2 regions of the Vibrio fluvialis genome follow, and region 1 is predicted to be linked to the other one. Evidence: predicted binding sites of a transcription regulator. Region 1 holds the regulator's gene; the other holds the start of a gene.
What was found. Region 1 encodes MetJ, which represses methionine synthesis genes. Its sites were predicted from a motif close to TTAGACNTNTANANGTCTAA; they were not measured.
Positions count from the first base shown of each region.

Region 2: DYA43_RS15165 (MetQ/NlpA family ABC transporter substrate-binding protein) is a predicted target of MetJ. The motif match lies at 4,949-4,968, and genes of this name have one in related genera.

Region 1 covers NZ_UHIP01000001.1:92,433-103,008, reverse strand. Annotated here, with positions in the region: gene priA (primosomal protein N') at 1-1,911, opposite strand, end outside; gene rpmE (50S ribosomal protein L31) at 2,157-2,375, shown strand; gene DYA43_RS00450 (malic enzyme-like NAD(P)-binding protein) at 2,587-3,864, shown strand; gene metJ (met regulon transcriptional regulator MetJ) at 3,941-4,258, opposite strand; gene DYA43_RS00440 (O-succinylhomoserine (thiol)-lyase) at 4,477-5,643, shown strand; gene DYA43_RS00435 (bifunctional aspartate kinase/homoserine dehydrogenase II) at 5,643-8,054, shown strand; gene metF (methylenetetrahydrofolate reductase) at 8,333-9,220, shown strand; gene zapB (cell division protein ZapB) at 9,297-9,539, opposite strand; gene glpX (class II fructose-bisphosphatase) at 9,852-10,576, shown strand, end outside.
Region 2 covers NZ_UHIP01000002.1:31,732-42,307, forward strand. Annotated here, with positions in the region: gene pstC (phosphate ABC transporter permease subunit PstC) at 1-862, opposite strand, end outside; gene pstS (phosphate ABC transporter substrate-binding protein PstS) at 882-1,925, opposite strand; gene DYA43_RS15150 (nuclear transport factor 2 family protein) at 2,204-2,593, opposite strand; gene DYA43_RS15155 (AraC family transcriptional regulator) at 2,733-3,488, shown strand; gene DYA43_RS15160 (HP1242/YdcH family protein) at 3,643-3,882, opposite strand; gene DYA43_RS15165 (MetQ/NlpA family ABC transporter substrate-binding protein) at 4,111-4,914, opposite strand; gene DYA43_RS15170 (glutamine amidotransferase) at 5,201-5,923, shown strand; gene DYA43_RS15175 (LysR family transcriptional regulator) at 5,975-6,958, opposite strand; gene DYA43_RS15180 (response regulator) at 6,958-7,587, opposite strand; gene DYA43_RS15185 (cache domain-containing protein) at 7,584-8,960, opposite strand; gene DYA43_RS15190 (TRAP transporter substrate-binding protein) at 9,183-10,253, shown strand; gene DYA43_RS15195 (TRAP transporter small permease subunit) at 10,301-10,576, shown strand, end outside.

The sequences.
Region 1 (10,576 bases):
GGTCAGATAAGTGTACGGCGGCAATTGCGCCAGTTTGCGCTCAGCCAACGCCTGCTCGGCAAAATGGTTGTAGTCGTTATTCAGCAAAGCTTGCAGCAAACTGTGCTCGGGATGATGGGTCTGCAACACCACTTCGCCGGGTTTACTCGCTCGGCCCGCACGGCCGGCGACCTGAATAAACAGCTGCGCCAGACGCTCAGAGGCACGAAAATCGCTGCTGTACAGCGAGCCATCGACATCCAGTAGCGCTACCAGCGTCACATCGGGGAAGTGGTGACCTTTGGCCAGCATCTGCGTGCCGATCAGAATTTGATATTCGCCGCGGCGAATCGCGTTGAGTGCCGATTCGAGACTGCCTTTGCGGCGCGTGCTGTCGCGATCGATACGAATCGCTTTGTATTCCGGAAACAGCTCACCGAGCTGCGCTTCCAGCTGCTCGGTGCCGACACCGACGGTCACCAGATGCGTCGAGCCGCAGCCCTGACATTGGTGAATCACCGGACGCTGCGAACCACAATGGTGGCAGCGGATTTCATTGCTGTACTGATGATAGGTATAGTAGGCATCGCAGCGCTGACAGTCGGCAATCCAGCCACATTCGTGGCACATCAGCGCGGGCGAAAAACCGCGACGGTTGAGGAACAACAGCACCTGATTGCCTTGCGACAAGTGGCGGCGCATTTCGGCGATCAGCGGTGCCGACAAGCCACTTTCAAGATATAAGCCTTTGACGTCTAACACCCGGTTAGTGGTCGGCAGTGCCGCTCCGGCGCGCTGCGTCAGTTGCAGATGATGATATTTACCCGTCAGCGCATTGTGCAGCGTTTCCAGAGCCGGCGTGGCCGAACCCAGCACAATCGGCACCTGCTCAAGATTGGCGCGCATGACGGCGACATCCCGCGCGTGATAACGCAGGCTGTCTTGTTGTTTATAAGAGGCGTCGTGCTCTTCATCGACAATAATGATGCCGAGATCGGCAAACGGTGTCAGCAGCGCCGAGCGCGTGCCAATCACAATGCCCGCAATTTTATCGCGCGCCGCCAGCCAGGCATTGAGGCGTTCCGTTTCATTCAGCCCCGAGTGAATCACTTCGACCGGCACATCAAAACGCTTGCGAAAACGGTTGATGGTCTGGGGCGTGAGGCCAATTTCCGGCACCAGCACCAACGCTTGCCGCCCGGCTTCCAACACCGGCTTGATGAGATTGAGGTAAACCTCCGTTTTACCCGACCCCGTGACGCCTTGCAGCAGATAACAACCAAAACCACGCTGACTGTTCACCGATGCAATCGCAATCGCCTGCTCCTGATTGAGCCTAGGTTTATCCACCTGAGCTTCAATCTCCTTCGGCCACGGGCGAAACTGAGGCTGCTTTTCAGTGACTTCAATCCAACCTTTGTCTTGCAAGGTATTCAATGTGGCACTGGACACTTCTTCATCCAGCATGATCTGATGCGCCACCGGACCTGATTGCACCAAATGCATCACCTGAGCCTGTTTAATCGCCCGGCCAAACCCCTGCATCAGTTGATCACGGCCACGTTCGGTAATCTGCCACTCTTTACTGCTGGCAAAATCGGCTGGTTTGCCTTTGCGCAGCGCACCCGGCATCGCATTGGCCAGCGTGTCGCCGAGTGGATACTGATAAAACTGGCTACACCAGTGCAGCAGGCGGTACAGGGTCTCCGGCCACACGGGCTGCGAATCCAGCACCGCTTTGATCACTTTTAACTGCTCACGCGGAAATTCCGATTCCTGCACCAGTGCCGTGACGATGCCGACCAGCGTCTGGCGGCCAAACGGCACCGACACCCGTCCGCCGATGATCGGAAACAGATGGCTGGGAATCAGGTAATCAAATTGCTTATCCAGTGGCACCGGCAAGGCAACACGGGCAATAGTTGGGCGCATAACAGTCCGTCAGCAGTCAAAAATGGTGAGAAATCACAGTCTACTGGATGCGGATGGGAAATTCGACCCACAATAGTGGCGAAAATAACGCCGAAAGCGGTTGATCCGAAGCGGTGGATTCATTAATATATCGCGCCTTGAAGATGCTTGGTCAACAAGGCTGAGTATCGAACAGTATCATTAACATTACGTGTGGTGTCCGACGTTGATTCGGATAGCGACACGGCCTAAATTGAGGTTATCCCATGAAAGCTGGTATCCACCCAGAATACAAAGCAGTAAACGCGACTTGCTCTTGCGGCAACTCTTTCGTTTTCAACTCTACTCTAGGTAAAGACTCTCTGCACCTGGACGTATGTGACAAGTGCCACCCATTCTACACTGGTAAACAACGTGTTGTTGACACTGGCGGCCGTGTTGATCGCTTCAACAAGCGTTTCGGCGCACTATCAAGCAAGAAGTAATTACTGCTTCACGCGAAGATTCAGAAAAGGACGCTCCGGCGTCCTTTTTTCATGCCTGCAATTTCTCCTCACGGCGATCACAAAACAGCTGGTCTTATCAGATTAAATCAGTCAAGTTTTGTACGATTGACTCGCAATCCTGCCTAGGCAGCTTGACAGACATCAATTAGAATAATTCTCCTTTTCCAAAACAATAAGAGAACCTCCCCCTATGTCCGATGACAATCGCCAACAACTGACTCCGGAAGAAACTTTCCGCCAACGCGCACTGGATTACCATGCCCTACCTATTCCAGGGAAAATCGCTGTTTCTCTAACGAAACCAGCAGATTCTGCTGCTGACCTTGCTCTGGCTTACAGCCCGGGCGTGGCGGAACCGGTGCGTGAAATCGCACAAAATGTCGACAACGTATACAAGTACACTGCAAAGGGAAATACCGTTGCAGTTATCTCCAACGGAACGGCGATCCTCGGTCTGGGTAACCTGGGCCCGATGGCATCCAAACCGGTCATGGAAGGTAAAGCCCTGCTGTTCAAACGTTTTGCGGGCCTGGATTCTATCGACATTGAAGTCAAACACCGCACCATCGACGAGTTCGTCGATACCGTCGCGAACATTGCCGACACCTTTGGTGGCATCAACCTGGAAGACATCAAAGCTCCGGACTGTTTTGAAATCGAACGCCGCCTGATTGAACGTTGTGACGTTCCCGTGTTCCACGATGACCAGCACGGTACTGCGATCGTCACCGCTGCCGGCATGCTGAACGCGATTGAGCTGCAAGGTAAAAAGCTGGAAGAGTGCATCATCGTCTGTCTGGGTGCTGGCGCCGCTGCCGTCGCTTGTATGGAACTGCTGATCAAATGTGGCGCAATGCGCGAAAAGATCTATATGTTGGATCGCAAAGGTGTGATTCACACCCGTCGTGACGACCTGAACGAATACAAACAACTGTTCGCGAACAACACCGACAAACGTACGCTGGAAGATGTGATCGCCGGCGCTGACCTGTTCCTGGGCGTTTCGGGTCCGAACCTGCTGCCAGCCGACGCACTGAAGCTGATGGCCGACAAACCGGTGGTGTTTGCGTGTTCCAACCCAGATCCAGAAATCAAACCAGAACTGGCTTACCAAGTGCGCAGCGATCTGATTATGGGTACCGGCCGCAGCGACTACCCGAACCAGGTGAACAACGTGTTGTGTTTCCCATTCATCTTCCGTGGTGCTCTGGATGTCCGCGCCAGCGAAATCAACGATGAGATGAAACTGGCTGCGGTCGACGCGATTCGTCAGCTAGCCAAAGAAGAAGTGCCAGTAGAAGTGCTGAAAGCCGCGGGTGTAGACAAATTGTCTTACGGCAACGACTACATCATTCCAAAACCAATGGACCCTCGCCTGCTACCACGCGTAGCAAAAGCGGTGGCTCAGGCTGCCGTGGATTCGGGCGTTGCTCGCATCGAAATGCCACAAGGCTACATGGAAGCCTAAGCACTCTTTGCTTCAAGTGAAGACAAAAAAACCCTGGCCAATGCCAGGGTTTTTTAATGCGTGTCGGTCCGTGGGATCAGTCGTCGTACGCTTCGAACTCAATGCCCATTGCGGTCATCAGTTCTTTCACTTCCGCCGGAATGTCATCCGGGCGGTCTTTACGCAGATCTTCATCCGTTGGCAGCGGCTGGCCTGTGTAGGCATGCAGAAACGCTTCACACAACAGTTCACTGTTCGTTGCATGACGCAGGTTATTGATTTGGCGGCGAGTACGTTCATCCGTCAGCACTTTCAGCACCTTAAGCGGAATCGATACGGTGATTTTTTTCACCTGCTCGCTCTTTTTCCCATGCTCCGCGTATGGGCTAATATATTCGCCATTCCAGTCTGCCATTGCGCACCTTCGTTGTTGGATTCGAGTTGAATATTTTCAAAGTCCCCAATTTTAGCGGGATTTACTGCCATAAGCAAAGACATATAGACGTCTAGAAGTGTTGACGTCTTCTTTTTTGGTCAGTAAAGTGTGATGTTATTCAGCGGGGTGAACAGAAATATTAAGGTTCACTGCCGACTTGGAAGCCAAAACACCGTCAATCAGGAAAGGAAACGCTCATGACCAATCGCAAGCCAGCGACCGTTGCGGTCCGCACGGGTATTGAATCTGACACTCAATACCACGCTGTTGTTCCACCCATTTATCTCTCGACCAACTATGGCTTTCCTGCGTTTGGTGAAGTGCCAAAATACGATTACACCCGCTCTGGTAACCCGAACCGTGGTTTGCTGGAACAGGCACTATCTGAACTCGAATGCGGTGCCGATGCGGTGGTCACCAACTGCGGCACTTCGGCGCTCAACCTTTGGGTCAGCGCGTTTCTTTCTCCACAAGATTTAATCATTGCGCCGCACGACTGTTATGGCGGCACTTACCGTTTGTTTAACACGCGCGCGAAGAAAGGCGACTTCAAAGTGCTGTTTGTCGATCAGTCCGACGAGCAGGCTCTGGCGGCGGCGATGGCCCAAAACCCGAAACTGGTGTTATTGGAAACCCCGTCCAACCCATTGGTGCGTGTGGTCGACATCGAAAAAATCTGCCAGCAAGCCAAAGCGGTCGGCGCCTTGGTGGCGGTCGACAATACCTTTTTGACACCGGTGTACCAAAAGCCTCTGACGCTCGGCGCTGACTTTGTGGTGCACTCCACCACCAAATACCTGAACGGTCACTCGGACGTGATTGGCGGCGTGATCATCAGTAAAGATGCCCAGCATGCCGAAGAGCTGAAATGGTGGGGTAACTGCATCGGCGCGACGGGTACGCCGTTTGACAGCTACATGACGCTGCGTGGCTTGCGCACGCTCGGCGCACGTATGCGCGTGCATGAAGAAAGCTCACAGCAAATCCTTAACTATCTGCAAAGCCAGTCATTGGTAAAAGTGATTTATCACCCTAGCCTGCCAAACCATCCTGGTCACGAGATTGCGAAAAAACAGCAGGTCGGTTTTGGTTCAATGCTGAGTTTTGAGTTTGGCGGTTCGTTTGAGCAACTGAAATACTTCGTCGGCGAATTGGAACTGTTCTCGCTGGCAGAATCACTCGGCGGTGTAGAAAGTCTGGTATGTCACCCCGCCTCAATGACTCACCGCGCGATGGGCGAAGAAGCTCTGGCGGAAGCGGGCGTCTCACAGCAACTGCTGCGTTTGTCAGTCGGTCTGGAAGATGCATCCGACCTGATTGCCGATCTGGATCAGGCGTTTAATAAAGCCAAGGAGGCCTTTTAATGACAATTTCGCGTCAGCTGCATAAATTTGGTGGTAGCAGTCTCGCAGACCCGGAATGTTATCAACGCGTCGCCCATATTCTGCAGGAATATTCACAGGCCGACGATCTCGTGGTGGTCTCCGCGGCGGGTAAAACAACCAACCGCCTGATTGCCTTTCTCGATGCTCTGAATAAAGACGGCCGTATTGCGCACGAAGCGCTGCAATCCCTGCGTCTATATCAAAGCGAACTGATTGAAGGTTTGCTGGACGGCGACACTGCCGATCAGCTGCTCACCCAACTCAACAACGAATTTGTCGCCCTGGGCGAGCTTGCCGCTCCCCTGAACAAAGCGCAACAAGCGGCGGTGCTCGGTCACGGAGAAGTGTGGTCATCACGCCTGTTGGCAGCGCTGCTCAACCAGCTCAAACTGCCAGCGGTCGCTCAGGACGCTCGTGCTTTCCTGCGCGCCGAGAGCGGCACGCAACCGGAAGTCGATCGCGCGCGCTCTTATCCGCTGATCAAAGAAGTACTGGCACAACACGCCCATCATCGCGTCATCATCACAGGTTTTATGGCGCAGAACGAAGCAGGCGAAACCGTGCTGCTCGGCCGTAACGGTTCTGACTATTCCGCGACCGTAATTGGCGCGCTGGCCGAAGTGGATCGCGTCACCATCTGGAGTGATGTCGCAGGCGTGTACAGCGCCGACCCGCGTCTGGTCACCGATGCCTGCCTGCTGCCACTGCTGCGTTTGGATGAAGCCAACGAACTGGCTCGCCTGGCCGCACCGGTACTGCACAGCCGTACTTTACAGCCTGTGGCACAAAGCGCGATGGATCTCAGCCTGCGTTGCAGTTATCAACCAGAATCCGGATCCACCCGCATCGAGCGCGTGCTGGCTTCAGGCCGCGGCGCAAAAATCATCACGTCGCTGGAAGAAGTTCTGCTGATTGAACTGGCGTTTGTGCATGGTCACAACTTCCAGCGCGCTCAGCAAGACGTGCTGGAAAAACTCCAACGGGCGCAGTTGGAACCGCTGGCGTATGAAGTTCAGGCCGACCAACAATACCTGCGTCTGGCCTATACCGCAGAAATTGCCTCCGGTTCGCTGGCCTTCTTGCAAGATTTAGGTATTGAGGCGGAAATCAAACTCAAAGAAGGTTATTCCATGGTGGGCGCGGTCGGTGCAGGTGTCACCAAAAACGCGCAGCACAGCTATGGGTTCTTCCAACAGCTCAAAACCGCGCCGGTTGAATTTGTGTGCGAAGCGGAATCCGGTCTGAGTCTGGTCGCCGTGCTGCGCCAGACGGCTGTCGAACCACTGGTCATCGGCCTGCACACGCAACTGTTCCAGGCACAAAAACGGGTCGCGCTGGCTCTGTGCGGGAAAGGCAACATCGGCTCCAGCTGGCTGAAGCTGTTTGCTGAGCAGAAAGAAGAGCTGGAAAAGCGTCATGGCATGAACTTCGAACTGGTGGCGGTGATTGACAGCCAGACTTACTGCTTCAAACCACAAGGTATCGACGCAGCAAAAGTGTTTGCTCACTATAACGACGAAGCCGTACCGAACGATGGACAAACTTGGTTGACGCAACTGGGGAATATTCAGGGCTTTGACGAAGTGGTGGTGCTGGATGTCACCGCGAGTCAGGAACTGGCGAGCCGTTATCTCGATATCGCCGAACACGGCATGCATCTGATTTCGGCCAACAAAGTGGCGGGATCGGCCGCGGGTGATTACTACCAGCAAGTGAAAGACGCATTTGCCAAAATCAGTCGCCATTGGTTGTACAACGCGACCGTTGGTGCCGGCTTACCCATCAATCACACCGTGCGCGATCTGCGTGAAAGCGGCGATGAAATTACCGCGCTGTCGGGTATATTCTCTGGCACGCTGTCGTGGCTGTTCCAGCAATACGATGGCCAGGTGCCGTTCAGTGAACTGGTTGATCTCGCCTGGCAACAAGGCCTGACCGAACCGGACCCACGCTGCGATCTCGATGGCTCTGACGTAATGCGTAAGCTGGTGATTCTGGCGCGTGAATCGGGGCTGGAAATCGAACCCCAAAACGTACGCGTTGAATCCCTAGTGCCGGAAGAGTTGCGCGATCTGTCACTGGATGATTTCCTCGATAAAAGCCAGTTGCTCAATGAGCGCCTGGCCGAACGTCTGGCGAAAGCACAGCGTCAGGATAAAGTGCTGCGTTATGTGGCGCGCCTCGAAAAAAATGGCAAAGCCACTGTTGGCGTGGAAGCACTCGATAAAGAACACGCGCTGGCGAATCTGCTGCCGTGTGACAACATCTTTGCCATCGAGAGCAAATGGTACCGCGATAATCCGCTGGTGATTCGCGGCCCGGGAGCCGGACGTGAAGTCACGGCAGGCGCGATTCAGTCGGATCTCAACCTGCTCGCAGGCCTGTTGTAAGCATGATAAAGCTCGCCAAATTGGCGAGCTTTTTGTTGTTTGTTCTACTATTAATTTCTATATCAGCACATTCGTCGAACTTGAAGGTTACAGGCAGAAAATGCGACTAACGTGCTGAGAACGTTGTTGAATTAACCTCACGATCAACATGAAAAATATTCATATTGGCAAGGTTGACATTAAAATGCATTCAAGACATTCTGTAGCCATATAGACGTCTAAACGTCAATTTTTAAGAAGTGTTCGCGTTGTGGCACGTTGCCACAGGGAGAGGAAAAATGGGTTACACGCACGCCAGTCATATTGACGCTTTAAACCAGAATATTGCTGATCTTTCAGACATCAATGTATCGTTTGAATTTTTCCCGCCGAGCACGCCACAAATGGAAGAGACCTTGTGGAACTCTGTACACCGCCTGAAAACGCTGAAACCAAAATTCGTCTCTGTGACTTACGGCGCCAACTCCGGCGAACGTGACCGTACCCACTCGATCATCAAAGCCATTAAAGATCAGACTGGCCTGATTGCAGCGCCGCACCTGACCTGTATTGATGCCAGCCGCGAAGAACTGATTCAGATTGCTGACGATTACTGGAACAACGGTATTCAGAACATCGTCGCACTGCGCGGTGACATTCCTCCGGGTGGCGGCAAACCTGACATGTACGCATCGGACTTGGTGACTTTGCTGAAATCACGTCATGACTTCGATATCTCAGTGGCAGCCTTCCCGGAAGTTCATCCGGAAGCGAAAAGCGCGCAAGCCGATCTGCTCAATCTGAAACGTAAAGTCGAGGCAGGTGCAAACCGCGCCATTACGCAGTTTTTCTTTGATGTGGAAAGCTACCTGCGTTTTCGTGACCGCTGTGTGACCGCCGGCATCGATGTTGAAATCGTACCGGGCATTCTGCCCGTCTCGAACTTTAAGCAGGCATCGCGTTTTGCTGCGCAGAACAACGTTAAGGTGCCGAGCTGGATGGCGAAACAATTTGATGGGCTTGACGACGATCCTGTGACCCGTCAGCTCGTGGGCGCCAGCCAAGCAATTGACATGGTGCGCATCCTGTCGCGTGAAGGCGTGAAAGATTTCCACTTCTACACACTTAACCGTGCCGAAATGACTTACGCGCTATGCCACACGCTGGGCGTTCGTCCAAGCCTGTAAGCGAATGTGAGAAACAAAAAAACGCCGACAACCGTCGGCGTTTTTTTATAGATTCGATATCGTGGCAATCGGTGGATTATTCCACGTCGTCCATTTTACCCAGCAGATTGCGAATACGCTCTTGCCATGCCGTGTGTTCTTGTTGAATTTGCTGAGCGCGCTGCTCCAGAGCTTCACGGCTGGCTTTCAGCTCGTTTGCTTCTTCAGTCAGCTTCACTTTTTCTTCTTTTAGCTCTTCAACTTCCATTTGCAGCAACGCGATTGTATCAACCGCGGTTTGGATTTTTGCTTCTAGTTGTTCTAGTACTTCAAAAGACATGGTACTTACCCTTTTTTGATTCGGTTGCGGTGAACTCACTTCACTTAATTTCCCCATTCTACTCAGCCAAGCGCAGAGAAACACTCACTATATTCGATATTTTGCGCTATTCGGTTAAAAAAACGGCGCAAATTGACCTGACGCTTACTTTGCATGCGTGAAGGGGGAAACAATGCCTGAAAACAGAGGCTATCGTAGCGAGTTTTGATCGAGTGCAAGTCTCATGGGTGTCAAAAAGCAAACGTTTCCTTTCGAATATGCTAAGATCCGCCGCAAATTGTCCCTATTACTGATCCTTGGTTTGGAGTAAGCATGAAACGCGATTTGGCAATGGCATTTTCACGCGTCACGGAAGGCGCTGCATTGGCAGGATATAAATGGCTTGGCCGCGGCGATAAAAATGCCGCAGACGGCGCTGCAGTTGAAGTGATGCGCACCTTATTAAATAAAACCGAAATCAAGGGTGAGATCGTCATCGGCGAAGGCGAGATTGACGAAGCGCCAATGCTGTACATCGGTGAACAAGTGGGCATCGGTGGCGATGAAGTCGATATTGCGGTGGACCCGATTGAAGGCACACGTATGACGGCGATGGGCCAGTCCAACGCGCTGGCCGTACTGGCGGCGGGCGAAAAAGGCAGCTTCCTCAAAGCGCCGGACATGTACATGGAAAAACTGGTAGTGGGTCCGGGTGCGAAAGGTTGCATCGACCTGCACAAACCTTTGCAGGAAAACCTGGAAAACATCGCTGCGGCGCTGGGTAAACCGCTCAGTAACCTGACTGTGATTACGCTGGCCAAACCGCGACATGATAACGAGATTGCCCAGATGCAAAAACTTGGCGTACGCGTGTTTGCGGTGCCAGATGGTGACGTGGCGGCTTCTATCCTGACCTGTATGCCAGACAGCGAAGTCGATGTGATGTACTGTGTGGGCGGCGCGCCGGAAGGGGTTGTCTCTGCGGCCGTGATTCGCGCGCTGGACGGCGACATGAATGGTCGTCTGCTGCCGCGCCATAAAGTCAAAGGCGAGACCGA
Region 2 (10,576 bases), on a different contig from region 1:
AAGCAATGTGAATCGGCTGCGTCGCTTCGTTAAACTGCTGGGCGATGGTCGAGGCAATTGAGGTAGCTGGCATAAACAGCGACGCCTGAATGCGGTTCGCTCCGCCAATCACAAACGTCACCGCCATGGTTTCACCCAACGCTCGGCCAAGCCCGAGAATACAGGCGCTTAATACCGCGCGGCGCACGCTTGGTAAGAGCACTTTGGTGATCACTTCAAACGGATTCGCGCCAATACCGTAGGCCGTTTCACGCAAAATATTGGGGATCGACGCCAGCGCATCGCGCGTGAGTGACGTAATGATCGGCAGAATCATAAACGCGAGGATGATGCCGGCACTGAGCAAGCCAATTCCGATCGGCGGACCATTGAATAGCGGACCGATCAGTGGCCATTCCGCGAGATGTTCTCCGGCCCACATTTGAAAGCTGTCGGAAAACCACGGGCAGAACACAAACAATCCCCACATACCGAAAATAATGCTGGGAATGGCAGCCAGCAGCTCAATCGCTTTACCGACGGGCGAGCTGACCCAGCGTGGTGCGAGTTCTGACAGAAACACCGCAATGCCGAGCGACAGCGGCACCGCGATCAAGCAAGCAATGAACGCGCTGACCAAGGTGCCGTAAATGGCGGCAGCCGCGCCAAACTCGCCATTAATCGGATCCCAGACGTCACGATAGACAAACGACAAACCAAACGTCGTCAACGCCGACTGGCTGCCGGAAAGCAGAGAGAGGATGAGGCCGAGCAGAACGGCAAACACCATCAGCGCGCTGAGGAAGCTGACAGCGGAGAAAATCTTATCTGGCTGATATCGAGAAATCGCTTTATTCATAACACTCTGACTGTGCCCCGGCATACACCGGGGCATCCTAGGCTTAACGGATCACGGCTTGACCATCGGAAACCAGATTCTGTTTCCAGGTCTTGTTCACCAGTTTCACGACCGATTCCGGCATCGCCACGTAGTCGAGGTTTTGTGCCATTTCTGGGTGCTGGTAACTCCAGGTGAAGTACTTCAGCATTTCCTGCGCTTTTGCCATGTCTTTCTGATCTTTGTGCATCAGAATGAATGTCGCGGAGGTCATTGGCCACGTTGCCGCGCCCGGCTGATCGTTGAGGATCAGTTTAAAGCCCGGCGCGTGTTCCCAATCGGCATTCGCCGCTGCGGCCTGGAAGCTCGCCGCTGTTGGGTTAACAAACTTGCCGGCTTTGTTTTGCAGTTGGGTATAAGCCAAATGGTTTTGCGTGGCGTAAGCGTATTCCACATAGCCGATAGAGCCTTTGGTGCGTGTCACGTAGTTCGCAACACCCGCGTTCCCTTTGCCACCGATATCGGTCGCCGCGCTTGGCCATTCGATGTCTTTACCCACACCAATTTTTGATTGCCAGTCACTGCTCACGCGCGACAGATAATCGGTAAAGTTGAACGTCGTGCCTGAACCGTCAGAGCGGTGAACCACGTAGATGGGCAGTTTAGGCAGCTTTTCGTTCGGATTGAGCTTAACAATCGCCGCATCGTTCCAGTTTTTGATTTTGCCCAGATAGATATCCGCCAGCACAGAGCCCGTCAGTTTCAGTTCGCCCGCTTTGACACCAGGAATGTTCACCACGGGTACGATACCGCCCATCACCATTGGAAACTGAATCATGTCTTCCTTGTTCAGTTCAGTCACATCCAGTGGTGCGTCTGTACCGCCGAAATCAACCGTGTTCGCTTCGATCTGACGAATACCACCGCCAGAACCGATCGCCTGATAGTTGATTTGCACACCTGTCTCTTTTTGGTACGCTTCCGCCCATTTGGCGTAAACCGGATATGGGAACGTCGCACCCGCACCATTCAATGTGGTGGCAGCGAATGCTGAGCCAGAAGCACACAGTGCTAGTGACACCAAAAGCGTAGATTTCATCATTTTCATCGTGAACCCCGATATTTTCTTTGAGAATCGCTGAACCGACTTCCTTGTTCAGTAAATCGACAGCGCGCTACAGGGGACACGCTAAAAACTCCCGATGACATTTTTGTGACGATTTTGTTATTTCATTGATTTAAAAAGAATATTTATCATATTGGTTATTTTTTGATAAGTTTAGTTATCTGAAATCGGGGATTTGAGCGCTTTACACGGCGCTCAATTTTTCATCAACCTCACTCAACTGAGTTCAACCCAGTCGCACAAAAAACCCGTTCACCGAATTACCGCACAGACGCCAGTGCTCTGTCGCTCTGGTCACCGTCAATCACGCGTGAAAGTTCATCGCAACGCACAATTTTGCCCTCTCGCCACTGAAAATGGGCGATCACCTCCACCATACTGCGTTCTCCATTGCGTTTCTCGACGCTAACCTGATGGCGACTGAACACATGTTCGTCCTGCTGCGCCATCGCCACGACAGTCACGGTCATCGACCGCGTCAGTTGTTTTAAGGTCAGCAGGTGCTGCTTAAACTCGCTCAGTTTCAGCACAGCGCCATCGGCCACTTGTTGATAGCTGGACGCGAAATAACGTTCCACCTCGCGCTCATCGACATGCTCAGCTTCAATGACCGCCAGCAGCGCGGCATGAGTTAAGCGTTTCAGTTCCATATTGTTCTCCTCAGTTCATCAATTAAATCCGCAACATGGGCGCTTATCGTCTTCACTGCGCCATGTTGTTCTCTATGCTACAGCCGCTTTACATGGCAGAATTCGGACATTCAGACAAACAATAAAGGATTTCCGCCAAATGAGCGTGATTCGCCGAGCCTCACTCAAGCATCCCCAAAGCGCGATCACCGAATGGCACTCTCATCAGGAAGGTCAGCTGTTTTGGGTGAACCAAGGGATTTTGATGGTCGAAGCCGAGCAGCAGCGCTGGACGGTGGCCTCCGGCTGTTTAGCCTGGATACCCGCCGGCTGCCGGCACCGAACCGAGGTGATTACCGATGTGGTAGGCGAACTGCTGTATGTGCAAGACGCAACAATGTTTGATGCCATGCCAGACCCCAAACTGATTCGTTGCGACGATCTCATCACGGCGCTGCTCAAACGGCTGTCCGGCGCCGAATGTAACGCTTCAGACACTCGTGAGCAGGCGTGGCTGGCGCTGCTCGGCAGTGAAATCTCGCACGCACCCGCCACCCCGTTGCAATTGCCACTGCCGGAAGATAAACGAGCGCGCAAGCTCGCCAACTATTTGATTGCCGAGCCGGAGAATCGCCTGAGCCAAGAAGCACTGGCTGAGCGCTTTGGCCTCAGCAGCCGAACGCTGCATCGCCTGTTTCGTCAACAAACGGGCATGACATTTGTGCATTGGCGCCAACAAAGCCGCCTGCTCCACTCATTGAGCCAGCTCGAAGCGGGTAAGAGCATCACCGAAGTGGCACTGGCATCGGGTTACGACAACTCCAGCAGCTACATTCAGCTGTTTCGCCAGCGATTCGGCGTCACGCCCAAGCTGTACCTGCGTCAGCGGCCGCTTTTGACTGGTATGAGTGAGTAATAATTGAAACAATCGAAAGTGCGTGACGAAGCAAAATTAGGCGCATGAAAAAACCACCCGGCCGGGTGGTTTCTCGTCAGGCTGAGCACAACACCTCAAGGGTGATTGGCTGCCTTGGCTGAGCCGGTGTTTGGTCACCGGTAAGAGTGGCAAATCACATGTTCATGATTTTGCTGTGTAGCCAGTCTTTCAGCTCTGCTCGGTTGAGTTTCATCGAATTCATGGAGTGGTCGTCAATCGGCGCGCCTCTGAGCTCCAGTTTTCGAATTTCTCTGTCTAGTGAATTGTAGTTCGACGCATTTGCTGCAAATGCCTCATCGCTCGCGGTTAGCTGACTGATGGTATCCAGATGTTCTGGATATTCGTTCGCTAAAGAGTGATTTTCGCCTAGCATAGAAACCTCGTTGAGTTAATGGGTGACACAAACATTCCGCTCATATTTTGAGCAGAACTATCACTAACTCTAGCACTCTCTACTCATGACTCAAGTTCATCAATGAGACAGTCGACGCATCTGAGATCTTGCCCCAATCAACAAAAGAAAAAAGCCACCGACGGGAACTTCGATGGCTTTTTGTATTCAGTAACTTAGCTTAAAAGCGTCGAACTGAAGAGAAAATGCTTAGAAAGCAGGTTCAATCGTGCCTTTGAACGTATCTTGCATGAAGTCACGAATTGGCTGCGATTGATAGATTTGCACAAATTTCTTGTACGCTTCGTTGTCTTTGTCTTTTTCACGCGTTGCAATCACCATGACCGCCAGCGGTGCCTGTTTCGACTCTAAGTAAATGCCCTGCTTTTTCGGATCCAGACCGGCAGACATCACATAGTTCATGGTGATTGCTGCGGCGTCTACGTCATCCAGTGTGCGTGGCAGTTGCGCCGCATCCACTTCGATAAACTGGAACTGTTTTGGGTTATCAACGATGTCATTCAGTGACGCTTTAAAGCCTACGCCGTCGCGCAGTTTGATCAGGTTCGCATCAGCAAACAGCAGCAGGCCGCGGCCGCCGTTGGTTGGATCGTTTGGAATCGCGATGCGCGCGCCGTCTGGCAGATCTTCAATCGTGTGATATTTGTTCGAGTACACACCCATACGCATCAGAATCGATTCACCAATCGAAACCAAGTGCGAGTTGTGGCTGCTGTTGTAGTTATCCAAGAATGGTTGATGCTGGTAGCTGTTGATGTCGATGCTGCCATCTTCCAGTGCCGCGTTTGGCGTAATGTAGTCGGAAAACTCCACCACTTTCACATTCAGGCCCTGTTTCGCGGCTTCTTTTGCGACAGCTTCCACCACTTGTGCGTGCGGGCCAACTGTGGCGCCCACTTTGATCTCCGCCTGATCGTTCTGACCACATGCGGTTAAACCAGCAAACAGGGTTGCCACCAACGCCCACTGACCAACTTTCTTCAATCCTTTCATCTTGTTCTCCATATTCTGTGCGAGTTTCACGCCAATAGACGTTTAGCCATCTAAACCGCCATACTACTCTCGCAAAAATTTTATGCAACTCAATTTTTTGCGCAGTAGAGAACGCGAGCCAACACACACAATTCGACCCATTTGATGAAAGTGGCTGAGGAGAAATAGCCATTGCAGTACTTAGGGGATTTCTCTAGATTAGGACTCAGTTGAAAAGATTCGGCCGCGGTCAGAACGGCCAATGGATACTCATCAGTTGTCAGCATATTCAGTCGTAAGGAAGCGTATGAAAACACTACTCATCGTCAATGTCGGTCAGGCGCCGCAAGCTCAGTTGGAAAAGTTCGGAGATTTTGAAGAGTGGGCGCTGCGCGCAATTCGCTCGCAGGGCGTCGAGCAGCACGACATTCACATCGAATTCCATGACGGCGTGCAGCACGCACTGCCAAATTTCGATACCTTAGCGGGTGTCATCATCATGGGTTCGCTGGCGATGGCTTCCGAGAAAAAGCCGTGGATGCTGCGGTTATCCGACGAAATTGTTCAGTTGGTTGAGCGCCAAATTCCCCTGCTGGGTATCTGCTTTGGCCATCAGTTGATTGCGCAAGCGCTCGGTGGCGTTGTCGGTTATCACCCGCAAGGCTTGGAAATCGGCACAGTGCAGATCGCCAAAGAACCTGTGGCGAATGACGATGCGATTTTCGCGCATTTGCCTGAGCAATTTGGCGCGCAAGCGGTTCATTACCAATCGGTGCTGACGCTGCCAGAGAGCGCCGTTCATCTCGCGCGCAGCGATTTTGAACCGCATCATGCGTACCGTGTCGGCAGTGCGTGTTGGGGCGTGCAGTTCCATCCGGAATTCACACCCGAGATCATGCAGATGTCGCTTGATGGTCTGAAACACGAATTTGAAGACGACTACCCAGCGAAAAGCGCTCAGGTCACCGAAACAGAGCAAGCCAAACAGGTCCTGCTGCAATTTGCCCGCGTCTGCTGTCAGGCGCAGTAAGTTCACTCTCACTTCCACACCACCACACACATCTGTGCAAAGATCCGCGCGTTAAGGCGCGGCATGCACAGCACTCTCCGGGTCAGCGTCATGCGCTGGCCCCTGTTTTTGCAGCGTTTCCACCCGCTCAAGCAGGTAACGTTTAAAGCTGGCGCAACGCTCTGGCATCGGATGCCGAGGCCGATAGTAAAGAAAGATGTCAAAGCTCGCGCAGCGATATTGCGGCATCACATGACGCAATTCGCCGCTGCGTAAACACGGCTCCACCAGCGAATGCGGCAGATAAGCAATGCCCGCACTTTGCTGAGCAAGATTGAGCAGCATTTCGCTGTTGTCGCACTCCAGCGCATCACGAATGGTGACGATTTCCGGCTGCTCGTCGCGCTCAAAACACCAGCGATTGCCGCCCAATAAAGTGCGTGCATACAAGCAGCGATGCTCTTTCAGTTCCTGCGGCGTGGTCGGTGTGCCCGCTTCGGTCAGATAGCGTTCCGAGGCGCACAAATACAGCGGTTCACTGAGCAGGCGTTTGCGGATCAGCAACGAATCTTCCACCGGTTCACCGTCATACGTGGCGATGGCGCGAAAGGCAAAATCGATGGTAAGCGGGTCAAACTCCCCCGCTTCAATAAAGATTTTGAAATGTACTTTAGGATGCTGCGCCATGTATTCAGCCACGATTTTGGTCAGATACTGGCGGGCAAACAGCGGCGTCGACGAGAGGCGGATTTCGCCCTGTTGTTGCTCGCTGAGGTTTTGCACCTCTTCGCACAGCGTATCGATATCGCCAATCATCGGCGCAAAGCGTTCGTACAACAGTTGCCCCGCTTGGGTCGCGGCCAGTTGGCGCGTGCTGCGTTTGATGAGTTCAACCGACAACGTCTCTTCCAGCTCTTTGACCCAGCGGCTGCCTGCGGCAGCCGAAATGCCCTGTCGCTGCGAGGCCTCTTTGAACGATCCGGTTTGCATCACCACGCAAAAGAACAGGATCTTATCCAGAATCGGCTGGCGACTGGAAAGCAGTGGTCCCGCCATCAGTTCACCAAGCCTTTTTCCAACGCCAGTTTCACCAGCGCGGCGGTCGATGACGCGCCGAGTTTCTTTTTGATGCGCAAACGATGCGTTTCCACCGTGCGCACACTGATGTGCAGCGTATCGGCGATGTCTTTATTGCCACAACCGCTGACAATGGCTTTCAGCACATCCGATTCACGTTTCGACAGCGTTTCATCACGCTCGGCGGGCTTTTCGTTGAACTGCTCCAGCAGCTTATCCGACGCCTGCGGGCAGAGGTATGAGCGCCCCTGCGCGACCTGATTAATCGCGAGCACCAGTTCATCCGAACTGACGTCTTTGAGCACATACCCTTTCGCACCCGCTTTCACGGCGCGAATCACGTAGTCTTTGCTGTCGTGCATCGACAGCATGATCACCGAGGTACTGAGATTCGACTGCTGAATGCGCTCCAAAACCTCCAAACCGTTCATGCGCGGCATGTTGATGTCGAGCAGCAGCACATCCGGCTTGAGCTTGCGCGTCATATCCAGTGCGTCGTCTCCCGTACCGACACAAGCCAGAATGCTGAGGTTATCTTCCCGTTCCAGACGCGATTTCAGACCATCCTGCATTAAGCGGTGATCATCGGCCAATACTAGCTTTATCATACAAACTCCATGTCCAAACTGACGCGAATTTCAGTGCCTTCGCCCACCTCACTCGACACCGAAAACTGGCCTCCAATGGCCTGTACCCGTTCCTTCATATTTTGCAGCCCCATGTGATCCTGCGGCGCTGTTTTCTGTTTCAATCGCTCTTTGGTGATGCCTTTGCCATCGTCGCTGATGGTGAGGATCAGCAGCCGTCCTTCGCGCTGCATCACCACATCCACGCCACTGGCTTCGGCATGTTTTTCCACGTTATGCAGCGACTCCTGCACCACGCGATACAAGGTGGTTTCCACTTCGGCGACCATATCGACGCCGTCGATATCGTGTTCAAACACCAGTTCCAAATCGGTGCGGCGGCGCAGATCATTGAGATACGCTTCAATACCCGCCACCAGCCCTAAATCGTCAAGCTGCGGCGGACGCAAATCACGCGAGATACGCCGCAGCTCGACAATCGCGTGCTCCATCACCTCTTTGCTCGCTTCCAGCTCGGTTTGCTTACGCTGCTCATCCTGCTCGCGCTGCACGTTATCAATCCGGTATTTGGCGGCCACCAACAACTGGTTCACGCCATCGTGCAGCTCTCGCGACACGCGCTGGCGCTCATTTTCCTGCGAATTGATGATCTGCTGGTTAAGCTGGCTCAGTTGCTCGTTCGCCATACGGCGCACATTCAGGTTGAGCGATGCGCCCAGCCCGGCAATCACCGATACCGCAATAAACACCACGCCAAACAAAGCGCTGCTGCTTTTGCCGATGTTCTGGTCAAAGCCGCTTTGCATGTGCTGAATCTGACGCTCGATATCATCCAGATAGACGCCGGTGCCGAGCATCCAGCCCCATTTTTCCAGCGCGATGGCGTAGCTCAGTTTAGGCAACGGCTCCTGCGTCGACGGCTTGTGCCAGTAATACTCGACAAACCCACCGCCCTGTTTGGACACTTCAATCAGCTCCTGCAGCAGTTTTTTGCCGTGAAAGTCTTCCACATCCCACCAATTGCGCCCGACACGTTCCGGCTGATACGGCAGCACCAGCGCTTCGCCGCCCCAGGTGTAGACAAAGAAATAGCCGTCGCGGCCATAGGTGAGCTGACTGAGCTTTTCCGACACCAAACGCTTGGCCTCGGCCTCTTCCAGCTGCGCATCGCGGTAGTAGGGTTCGATGCTTTTCAGCGCCAGTTCGACGTACTGTTGCAACTCCTGACGTTTTGCCGCCAGCACGTTGTTGCGCGTGAGCTGCACCTGATCTTCCACCAGCGTTCTGGCCTGACTGAACAGAATGCTGGCCACAATGCCGACCACCACAATCAGCGGCACAATCGACAGCAGCAAGATATTCACCGTCAGCTTACGGTTACTGATCAATCCCATGAAAACTCTGGCCTCATCCTTGGCTGTGTACGTAGTTTTACGGACAAAACTCGCCATTTTCTGCACATATTACTGACAAAATTTGCGCAGTTTTCCCAATAGAGGCGATGCGTTTCGCCCTCTACACTTGAGACTAAATGTAACATCTCATTAACATCAATGAGCTTGGGATGTTCACATTTTTACACTCAAAACAAGGAACTTACCCCACAGGAGTTAGCAATGGCTTTCACTAAAGTTGCACTTGCCACCAGCCTTTCGATTGCGGCGACAGCACTCACGTTTAATGTTCAGGCGGCGGAAAAGATTCTACTCAAAACCCCGGTCGCGTTCGGCACGCATCTGCCTGCGCTCGGCACCCCGATTCAATGGTACGCCGACCACATCACCGACACCTCCGGTGGCACCATCAAAATGAAAATTTATGAACCCGGCAAACTGGTGAATCCGGCGGAAATTCTCGATGCCGTTTCTACCGGTAAAGTAAACTCCGGTTACGCCACCGCTGGTTACTGGCAAGGCACCCTTCCGGCCGCCGCCCTCTTTTCTTCAGTCCCCTTTGGCCCGGAAGCCGGTGAATACATGGCGTGGCTCTACTTCGGTAACGGCCTGAAACTCTACCAAGAGATGTACGACCAAGGCGGTTACAACGTCAAAGTGTTGCCGTGTGCCATCATCTCTCCGGAAACGTCCGGCTGGTTTAAAAAGCCGATTGAAAAACCAGAGGATCTGAAAGGCCTCAACATGCGCTTCTTTGGCCTTGGCGCGTCGGTGATGGAAAAACTGGGCGTGGGCACTGTGCAGATGCCGGGCGGCGAGATTTTCGGCGCACTGGAAAAAGGCGCGATTGATGCGTCTGAATTCTCTCAGCCAGCCATCGACGAACGCCTCGGCTTTTACAAGATCGTGAAATACAACTACTTCCCGGGCTGGCACCAACAGTCAACGGTGTTTGAATTGCTGATCAACAAAGACACCTGGAAGAAGATGGACAAAGCGCAGCAAAGCGCCGTGGAAACCACCTGTATGGCGACCATGACCTACTCAATCGCGGAAGGCGAAGCGATTCAATACTCCGCGATGCAAAAAGCGCAGCAGAATGGCGTGGAGATCCGTTACTGGAACGACACCATGCTCAACCTGTTTGAAACCACCTGGATGGAAGTGGTCGACGAGAAGAAAAAAGCCGACCCGTTCTTTGCCAAAGTGTGGGACGACCTGAGCAAGTTCCGCCACGATTACGCGCTGTGGGAAGAGAACGCCTTCCTGCCACGTAAATCGCACACGCAATAATCATTTTCGCCGGCTCTCGGGCCGGCCCTTTTTCTAAGGAAGCACGAATGAGCAAGGTTCTCGCATCTACGCCTGCTGTGCCTCTCTACCTGCATATTGAACGTGGCGTTTCGTCCGTGAGCAAAGTCTTTGCCTGGGCCAACCTGCTGTTGGTTGGCATCATCATCCTTCAGGTAGTGTTGCGCAAAGTCTTCTCCAACGGTCAAGTCACGCTGGAAGAGTTACAGTGGCATCTTTACGCAACCGCCGTGATGTTTGGTACGGCGTATGCGCAAATCACCAATCTGCATGTTCGGGTCGACCTGTTCTACCACAAGTTCAGC